Regions from separate parts of the Thiocapsa rosea genome, predicted to be linked through region 2. Evidence: predicted binding sites of a transcription regulator. Region 2 holds the regulator's gene; the other holds the start of a gene.
What was found. The regulator FNR, encoded in region 2, switches genes on or off when oxygen is low (the NO sensors DNR and NnrR bind a similar motif). The targets are predictions, from matches to a motif close to TTGATNTANATCAA.
Positions count from the first base shown of each region.

Region 1: the regulator FNR is predicted to act here: its motif matches at 2,856-2,869, upstream of hcp (hydroxylamine reductase).

Region 1 covers NZ_RBXL01000001.1:4,967,715-4,972,589, reverse strand. Annotated here, with positions in the region: gene BDD21_RS22135 (chromate transporter) at 1-358, opposite strand, end outside; gene BDD21_RS22130 (chromate transporter) at 363-974, opposite strand; gene BDD21_RS22125 (hypothetical protein) at 952-1,827, opposite strand; gene BDD21_RS22120 (carbonic anhydrase) at 1,899-2,666, opposite strand; gene hcp (hydroxylamine reductase) at 2,987-4,279, shown strand; gene BDD21_RS22110 (TusE/DsrC/DsvC family sulfur relay protein) at 4,557-4,859, opposite strand.
Region 2 covers NZ_RBXL01000001.1:2,777,748-2,782,622, forward strand. Annotated here, with positions in the region: gene BDD21_RS12335 (class I SAM-dependent methyltransferase) at 82-840, shown strand; gene rnhA (ribonuclease HI) at 833-1,279, shown strand; gene dnaQ (DNA polymerase III subunit epsilon) at 1,454-2,176, shown strand; gene fnr (fumarate/nitrate reduction transcriptional regulator Fnr) at 2,263-3,021, opposite strand; gene BDD21_RS12355 (sulfur globule family protein) at 3,182-3,583, opposite strand; gene BDD21_RS12360 (CTP synthase) at 3,909-4,875, shown strand, end outside.

The DNA.
Region 1 (4,875 bases), 2.2 Mb from region 2:
GTGCCAGGCCGCGCTGGACCGCGTCGCGCCAGGGGTTGTCGCGATAACTGTCCCAGATGTGGCTGACCACGTAGGTGAGCATGCATGCGGGGAAATAGAAGGCGAAGAGCACCAGGAAGAACCCGGCTGCACCGGCGGCATGATAGCCGATGATTCCGACCATACTCATGTTGGGGCCGGGTGCGAGCTGACCTAGGCTGTAGATGGACGCAAACTGGGTGGAGGTCACCCAGTGATGGACGGCCACCGTCTGGTGCTCCATCTCCGGGATCACGGCCGTGCCCCCGCCGACCGCCATCAGCGAGAGCATGGCGAAGACGTTCAGCAACTCGATGAGCTCTTTTAGGGTGTCGGACATGGTTTCAGGGCTCCGGGTCGGTGGAAGGCGCCGGGGTCTTCTTCTTCAAAGACTCCGGGCGATTCAGCCAGATCGCGATCGGCGCCAACAAGAACAGCGTCGCGGCGAGCGAGACATGAAAGACGCCGACCATGAGAAAGGTCGGGATGATGAACATCAGGTCTTTGGGCCTGAGAAAACTGCGCCCGCCGATCTTGAGCGTCACCTGCAGCAGCAGTCCGACGGCCGCGGCCGCGACGCCGGCCAAGGCCGCCGCGACATCCGGGTTGTTGTGGAACCGGACATAGAGAAGCCCGAGGACGATCAAGATCGCCACACCCGGCAGGATCAGTCCGAGTGCTGCCGCAGCGGCCCCCCGCGGTCCCCGCAGCTTGCGCCCGACGATGACCGCGACATTGGTGGAGTTCAGACCGGGCAGTGTCTGGCCGATCTCGAGCGCACCGAGAAACTCGTCGTCCGAGAGCCATTTCTCGCGATCGACGACCACGTCGCGCAGGTAGGCGACCAGCCCCCCGCCGAAGCTGGAGATCCCGATCAGGGCGAAGGCGGTGAAGATCTTGCCGATCGAAGGTGGCGCGGCGACCGCGCTCGGTTCATTCGCGATTGGTCGAGGCATTGTTCCCGAGTCCGTAGACGATGCCGGTTTTTGTAGTCCCAAGGGTCACCCATTCGTAGGCGTCCATTTGGAGTGTTTTATAGAACTCGATGGCCCGATCGATGCTCTCCCGTTTTAGATCCTCACGACGATCGAATTTGTATTGGAAGGCGAACTCCCCGCAGAGGGGGCGCTCATGTTGGCGATTGCGCCAGACCGCGATGGTCGTCTTCGCATTGATGCCGTGCCCGAACTGAAGCTCCCCGACATTCACCTGCACCTCCTCGACCGCGAGGTCCTTGACCAAAGAGATTCGCTCGTCGGATTTTGCCCCTGCTTGAAGCAACGCGGGGAAGGCGCGTGTGAGATCCTCGACGGCCATGTCGATCTGTTCGCGCGGCGTCGCTAGAACACAGTTATGCGAATAGATCGACCGAAAGCCGCCGAGTCCCTCGCGCAAGGGCAGCAGCTCTTGCTTAAACTTGATTCGGATATGTGCACCCGGCGTGGCCGGCCGGACGTCGACGGCAGCGGCAGTCTCGAAATCCGGGTGCCTGAACTTGACCGTGAGCTCGGGTAGACCGTCCGGCCAACCGTTTTTGTAGAAGCTCCGCAGCCGGACGATGAAATGGTTGTTGTAGAGATCGCACCCCGGCGTATCGAAGAAAAGCACCTCGCGCACATGATTGTCGAATGCGCCATCGGCCTCCTTGACTTTTACGCCGCACTTCTTGGCCGAATGACGCACGATCGACCAAAAGTCCTTGAAGGCTTTTGCAGTGATGAAATGATGGGCCTGCAGGATGATCTTGCACTCGTAATAGTGCACGTCCGAGTAGGGGGTATTGAGCACTTCAACGGCGTTGTCGTTCATCGTGATACCCGGCTGATTAAGGGGTGCGGTCCGTCTCGGTCTCCGAGACGCCTGGTCAGAGGACTGGCGACTTACTCGAACACCACCCGCGCGTTCAGCGGCTGGATCGGTCGATTGTTCGGGTGTCCCATCGCCCGTGCGAATTTCACGAGCTGTCCGTGCGAGGCGCTCACCGGATGCTTCATCACCAGCCAGGTCACGCCCTCGGTGCACGGAGGCGTCGTCAGCGAGCCTTCGAAACGGTAGTAGGCGCGATCGGCGGGCAGCAGCGCTTCGGCCGATGCCTTCGTTCCAAGATGCGCGGTGCGGCCCTGCAGCCGCGGCATCGCCGCCCACGGGGTGGACAGGGCGAGGTTCTCCGGACCTTCCTCGAACATCACCGCGATGACCGCGAGATGGCCCTCGGTGTCGGCATGCACCAGATGTGCCTCCATCGGGAATGTCTTGCCGTCGACATGGTTCTCGCTGGGCGTGTGGAAGTGGAACTGCTTGAGGCTGTAATCGCGGCCGTCCAGCGTGATGGTGCTGCCGGCGTCGTAGTCGACCTGAATGGTGTGACCGTTATGCACCTCGTCATGGCCGCCCGGCCTGTAGTGGAAGCCGATACGCGGCAGATCGGCGTCGATCCGGCTTGCGATGTCGATCGGTGTTTGAGCTTGGCCGGACCTGCAGGCGATAAAATGCGGGTCGATTTCGCCCCAGTGTTCCGGACCCCGGGCGCCGGAGTAGTCCCAGTGTGTTCCTTCGTCTGCTTCGGCCAACCCGGCTCCGATGAGCCCGGTGCCGATCGGCACGGTGCCGAGAATCAAGGTTAAGGTCGCGATCGCCCTGCGCTTCATCGTCTGTCTCGTCATGCAAAGGGTAAATCGGGCTCCGGCCAGGTTGCTGATGGCCGGCTTGGATGGCGTCGGGTTCATTCGGCTCGACGATGCTGCAAAGCATAACGGTCTTTCCGCTCGAAAAGCGATGCTCGGCTGAGGCTTGGAGCGGGGAACAGCCGGACTTGCGGCCTCTGGACTCCGCTCGCCTTGATCTAAGTCAAGGATACAGCGGTGCGCCCTCGCCAGACTGAGCGCCCCTCATCGACCCCAACGATCAACAGAACCGATCCGCGGGAGCGACAAGGGCACCTTGATCCCGATTCGATTCAGAGGCACCCATGCACTGCAACCAATGCGAACAGACCTACCGTAAGACCGGCTGCGTCACCTCCCCCGGGATGTGCGGCAAGGACGCCGATGTCCAGTCCCTTCAAGAGATGTTGCTCTACGGTCTGAAAGGGATGGCCGCTTATGCGCATCACGCGCGGCGTTTGGGCAAGTCCGACGAGACGGTGTCGGCCTTCATCGAGGAGGCGCTCTTTGCGACCATGACCAACGTCAACTTCGACGTGAAGAGTCTGCTTGAATACTGTCTGGAATGCGGACGGATGAATCTGCGCGTGATGCAGATGCTCGACGAAGGTCATGTCGAGGCCTTCGGCAAGCCAGCACCCTTCAAGGTGAAGGAGGGGACGCAAGCGGGCCGGGGCATCCTGGTGACCGGTCATGATCTGGCTGACCTGCGGGATCTGCTCGTGCAGCTCGAAGGGACCGACATCAAGGTCTATACGCACGGCGAGATGCTGCCCGCGCACATGTATCCCTTCTTTCAGAACCATCCGAACCTGGCCGGGCATTACGGCGGTGCTTGGCAAAACCAGAAGCGCGAGTTTGCGGCCTTCCCGGGTCCGGTGGTGGCGACGACCAACTGCGTCCTGATCCCGCCTCAGAGCTACAAGGGTCGGCTCTTCACGACCCGCGGGACAGCGGTTCCCGATGGTCAGCGGGTGCTCGACGGGGATTATTCCGAGGTGATCGGCGAGGCCATGCGTTGCGAGCCCTGCGAGGAGCTGCTGACGGGCGAGTCGACCGTCGGTTTTCATCGCACGGTACTCTTGGATCACGCACAAACGATCGTCGATGCGGTGAAGGCGGGGCAGATCAGCCGCTTCTTCGTGATCGGCGGATGCGACGGGGCGGATCCGGGCCGCAACTATTTCAGCGACTATGCGCAGGGCACGCCGGATGATTCGTTCATTCTGACCTTGGGTTGCGGCAAGTACCGAATCCGCGATCACGAGTACGGCGAGCACCTGGGCTTCCCGCGCCTCATGGACATGGGGCAGTGCAACGACGCCTACGGCGCCATCGCGGTCGCATCCGCCTTGGCCGAGGCATTCGAGTGCAGCGTCAACGAGCTGCCTCTGACCCTGGTTATCAGTTGGTTCGAGCAGAAGGCGGTTGCTGTTCTGTTGACCTTGCTGAGCCTCGGGGTCAAGGGGATTACCCTGGGCCCGAACGCACCGGCCTTCGTCTCGCCGAACGTCTTTGCGATCCTGCAGGAGCGATTCGATCTGCGTTTGAGCGGAAATGATGCCGAAGGGGATCTGCGGCTTGCCATGACGGCTTAAACCGCGCCCGGTGCGATATGCGTCGTTTGTTGGATGAGCTTGACCGCGCCGGCTCCGATGACCGTCGGAGTCGGGGCGGTTTAAGGTATTGAAAAATATTAAATTTTAAACCGCGTCGCACCGAGATCGAGGATATCTCCAACGCCAAACGCAAAGTGAAAATGACGCATATTGCTCTGGACGCGGTTTAGGTGATTTCCGGGAAAAGGTCTAACGGAAGCGCCGCAACCAGGAAAAGTGGTCGAACGCTCTTCTCCTTGTCGTTGAAATATGCGCTTTAAACGCACCCGGTCGGCTTCGGCAACCCACCCCACTTGCAGATCAGCTTCATCGGCCCTTTCCTGAAGATGTCGTAGAGGTCTTTGGTCGAGACCTTTTGCTTCTTGGCGAAGATGCGGATCGGCGGGACGACGCCGTCGGACTCGTACATGGCTCGTGCCTCGCGGATGAAGTTCATGACCTGATCGGTCATCTCGAAGTCGTCCGCCTTGGCTAGCTCGACGGCGACCTCTTCGCTCCAGTCGTCGCGGTTGAGGAGAAAACCTTCATTGTCCAAGGGAACGCTCAGTGCTTCGGTCATGGGTACAACTCCGAGA
Region 2 (4,875 bases):
GGTCGCAGGAAATTCCGCTCGACGTCCGCACGACAGTGCGCTCAATCACGGTTAACATGCGGCTCTTGAAGAGGCATCGGCATGACTGTGCGCAAGGACCCGGGTTCACCCCTGGCAGAACTACAAGACTGGTACCGGTCGCCGCTCGGAGCCGAGGTGGCGGCGCTCGAGAGCGCGTGCGTTCAGCGGCTGCTGAGCGACACCTTTGGCTATTACCTGGTCCAGATCGGCGTGACCGAGAGCTTTCGAGACGCGATGGCCTCGAGCCGGATCCGCCATCGTATCCTGATGCCCTGCGAGCAGCCCTCCGGTCACGCTGGGCGCGAGATCGTCGGATTGCCGAGCCGCCTGCCGCTAGCGAGCGATTCGATCGACGCACTCCTGCTGCCGCATACCCTGGATTTCTCGCCCGATCCCCAAGCGGTGCTGCGCGAGGTCGAGCGCGTTCTGATCCCGGAGGGGCGGGTGATCGTGCTGGGCTTCAACGCACTCAGTGCCTGGGGCCTCTGGTCGCTGCTGCACGGCTCCGGTACGCAGGTCCCTTGGTGCGGGCGTTTCCGCACTGCTTATCAAATCGAGGATTGGTTGTCCGTGTTGGGTTTCGATATCGAGCTTCGCGAGCACATCATGTTTCGGCCGCCGTTCCGGCGCGCCTTGGGGCCGAGCTGTGCGGCATTCGACACCTTGGGTCGGCGCCTCTGGCCGATCCTGGGTGGTGTCTATTTGATCCGGGCCGTCAAACGCGTGGCGACCTTGACGCCGCTGCGCCCGGCTTGGGGGCGGTCGCTGTTGCGCGGCGGTGCTGCTGAGCCGACGACACGCAGGGCCGGTCATGCCTGATTGCGTGCGCGCCTATACCGACGGTGCCTGCAAGGGCAATCCGGGACCCGGGGGGTGGGGTGTCCTGCTGCGATGGGGGGAGGTCGAAAAGGAACTCTGCGGCGGCGAGCGCGCGACCACCAACAACCGCATGGAGCTGATGGCGGTCATCATGGCGCTGGAGGCCATGAAGCGTCCGACCTGTCTAGAGATCGTCACCGACTCTCAATACGTCAAGCGCGGTGTCGAGGAATGGATGCCGCGTTGGAAACGCAACGGCTGGCAGACGGCCGATCGTAAGCCGGTCAAGAATCGCGACCTCTGGGAACGTCTGGATTGCGCCATCGGCGCTCATCAGGTGCGTTGGAAGTGGGTCAAGGGCCACGCCGGTCATGCCGAGAACGAGCGTGCGGATAAGCTGGCGAATCGCGGGATCGGGGCTGAATCGCGTCCGGCATGACATGCGCGGTTTTCGCGTCGACTCAGCGTCGCGTGATTCGGATTGCGTCGGCGCAGACGCGATTCAGATGTTCAAATTTTCCTTTTTTAAACCGCGTCAGGTCCGAGGCATTTGGAGTCCGCGGGGACTCGCTTGCCTGCAACCCGGCGGGTTTCATTCTGGACGCGGTTTATAATGAGACAGATCGTGCTCGATACCGAGACCACGGGTCTCGATCCACAGGCTGGCCATCGCATCATCGAGATCGGCTGTGTCGAGCTGATCGACCGGCGCCTGACCGGAAACAACTTCCATCGCTATCTTCAGCCGGATCGGCAGATCGATGCGGGCGCTTCCGACGTGCACGGGATCACCAACGCCTTTCTCGCCGATAAGCCGCGCTTCGCCGAGATTGCCGAGGGCTTTCTGGACTACGTGGAAGGGGCCGAGCTGATCATCCACAACGCGGCCTTCGATCTCGGGTTTCTCGATCGCGAGATTGCCGGCTGGAACGCCGAAGCACCGCGGATCCCGGACCTGTGCGAGGTGACGGACACGCTGCTCATGGCTCGGCGCATCCATCCGGGGCAGCGCAACAGCCTCGATGCCTTGTGCAAGCGCTACGGCGTGGATCATCGCCATCGCGACCTGCACGGCGCTCTGCTCGATGCCGAGATCCTGGCGGATGTCTATCTCGCCATGACCGGCGGGCAGGTGGCCTTGAGTCTCGGGGAGGAGGTCGCGACGCCGTCTCATGCAGGGCCGGACGCTCGGCAGCGCGGCCGACTGGATCCGAGTCGGCCCAGACTTCGCGTGATTCGAGCCGACCAAGCAGCGCTCGACGCACACGCCGAGCGCCTCATGGCCATCCAGGCCGCGAGTGCCGAGGGTTGTCTTTGGCTTCGCGTGGAAGGATGACGCCTAAACTGCGCCGACTCCGGGGTGCTTGGTCGCTCCGGGGCCGATCCAATACGACCGATATCTCACATCTCACCGGGCGCAGTTTAGCTCTGCTGCTGTTGGCGCCGATTCTGCCCGGCGCCGCCCACCAGCGACTCCAGCATGCCCACGTCGAGCAATTGGATGTGCTTGCGGTCGACATTCATCAGGCCGTCGTCTTGGAAGCGCGTGAAGAGTCGGCTGACGGTCTCGACGGCGAGCCCCAGATAATTGCCGATCTCATGCCGGGACATGCTCAGATAGAAGTCCGTCGCGGACAGCCCGCGTTTGTGCAGACGCTTCGACAAGCTGAGCAGGAAGGCGGCGAGCCGCTCTTCGGCATTCTTCTTGCCGAGCAGCAAGAGCATATCCGTGTCGTGTCCGATCTCTTTGCTGAGCAGTCGGAACATCTGATGCTGCAGGCTGGGGATGGTTGCGGTCAGCTCTTCGAGCCGCGTAAACGGGAGCTCGCAGATGGCGGATGTCTCAAGCACCTTTGCCGAGCAGGCGTGGATGTCCTTGTCGATGGCATCCAGTCCGATGACCTCGCCGGGGAGATGAAAGCCCAGCACCTGCTCGCCGCCCTCGGGGCTGGGTGCGAAGGTCTTCACCGAGCCGGTCTTCACGACGTAGAGCGAGCGAAATCGGTCTCCGTCGCGAAACAGGAAATCACCCCGGTGGAGCGGACGCGTGCGTTTGACGATCTCGTCGAGTCGCTCGACATCATCCGGTGCAAGGCCCATGGGCAAGCAAAGCGACGACAGGGAACAGTTCCTGCAGGCGATGCGAATAGTCTCCAGCGAGATGACTTTATGGTGGCTCACGGCATCGCCCCTCGATCTTCGGTCGACAGATTTTGAACCGTCGCTTGATCTGGATCAAGCGAAGATTATCTTCTTGTCATCCGGTCGACCTCGACGCGTAAAAAAGGCCGCGCCCTCGCGGGCGCGGCCTTGACGCGAGCCTACCGAATCTGCGTATGGCTTACTTCGCTTCGCCGGTCGCGGGGGCAGCGGGCGCGGCGTATGGAGCGGCATAAGGCACGCCGTAGAAGGGTGCGCCGTAACCGGGATAGCCATAACCGTACCCGGGGTAACCGTAGCCGTACCCCGGATAGCCGTAACCGCGTCCGTAACCGCTTCCGTAGCCACGACCGCGGCCGTAACCGCGGCCGCCGCCGCTCATGTTCATGTTGAAGTCACCCCATCCGTCGCCGAGCATATCGCCGAACATGTCGCCGAGGCCGGAGCCGTAGCCGGGTCCGTAACCACCGTAGCCAGGGCCACCCCAACCCGGTCCACCCCACCAGGCTTGCGCCGGGCTCACGGCGAAGGCGGCGGCCGCTGCGATGGCGGCTGCACTCATCAATTTTGCTGACTGACGCATTGTTGACGCTCCTGTGTTTCTGCTCATCTTCTTAGGTCAAACATCGATCAAGGCCGCTGCGTCGGCGCCCGATCTTATCGAGCGCCTGCAAAGCCGAGAAGGTGTGTTTCGTCCTTTGCGAAACCAACCCGACTATAAAACACCTCCTCGGGTTTTGTGAAGGTCGCGCGCGTACACGGAGTCGGCCTCCGCGGAACCGCCGGACCTGGTCGCGTCGAGCCCTTCCGAGTGGCCGATCGGCGGCATTCGCATTGAGCAGTTGCGGGGTTTTTGGTAGCTTGTCGGCGGATCCGGGCCACTGCCCTCGACTGCCTCCTCTACCCCCATGACCAAGTTTATTTTCATCACCGGCGGTGTCGTCTCGTCGCTCGGTAAAGGCATCGCTTCGGCGTCTCTCGGGGCGCTGTTGGAGGCTCGCGGCCTGCGGATCACCATGATCAAGCTCGATCCCTACATCAATGTGGATCCGGGCACCATGAGTCCGTTCCAGCACGGCGAGGTCTATGTGACCGACGACGGGGCCGAGACCGACCTCGATCTGGGCCACTACGAGCGCTTCCTACGCACCCCGATGGGTCGCAACAACAACTTCACGACCGGCCAGATCTACGAGAGCGTCATCCGCAAGGAGCGCCGCGGCGATTATCTCGGGCGCACCGTTCAGGTCATCCCGCACATCACCGACGAGATCAAGCAGGCGATCCGTCTAGGTGCCGAAGGTGCGGACGTGGCCATGGTCGAGATCGGCGGAACGGTCGGCGACATCGAGTCCTTGCCTTTTCTGGAGGCGATCCGCCAGATGCGGGTGGAGGAGGGGCGCGAGAACGCGCTCTTCATGCACCTCACCTTGGTGCCCTATATCCGCACCGCCGGCGAGATCAAGACCAAGCCCACGCAGCACTCGGTCAAGGAGCTGCGTTCCATCGGGATCCAGCCGGATATCCTCTTGTGTCGGGCCGAGAAGCACCTGCCGGACGAGGAGCGGCGCAAGATCGCGCTCTTCACGAACGTCACCGAGGACGCCGTCATCTCGGCCGTGGACGCGGACAACATCTACCGCATCCCGCGCCTGCTGCACGACCAGAAGCTCGACGAGCTGGTGGTGCGCCAGTTCCGGATCGAGGCCCCCGAGGCCGATCTGCGCGAATGGGACCGCGTCCTGGAGGGCTTCGATCACCCCGAGCAGGTCGTGCGCGTCGGCATGGTCGGCAAGTACATGCACCTGACCGAGGCATACAAGTCGCTCTCCGAGGCACTGGCCCACGCCGGCGTGCACACCAAGACCAAGGTCG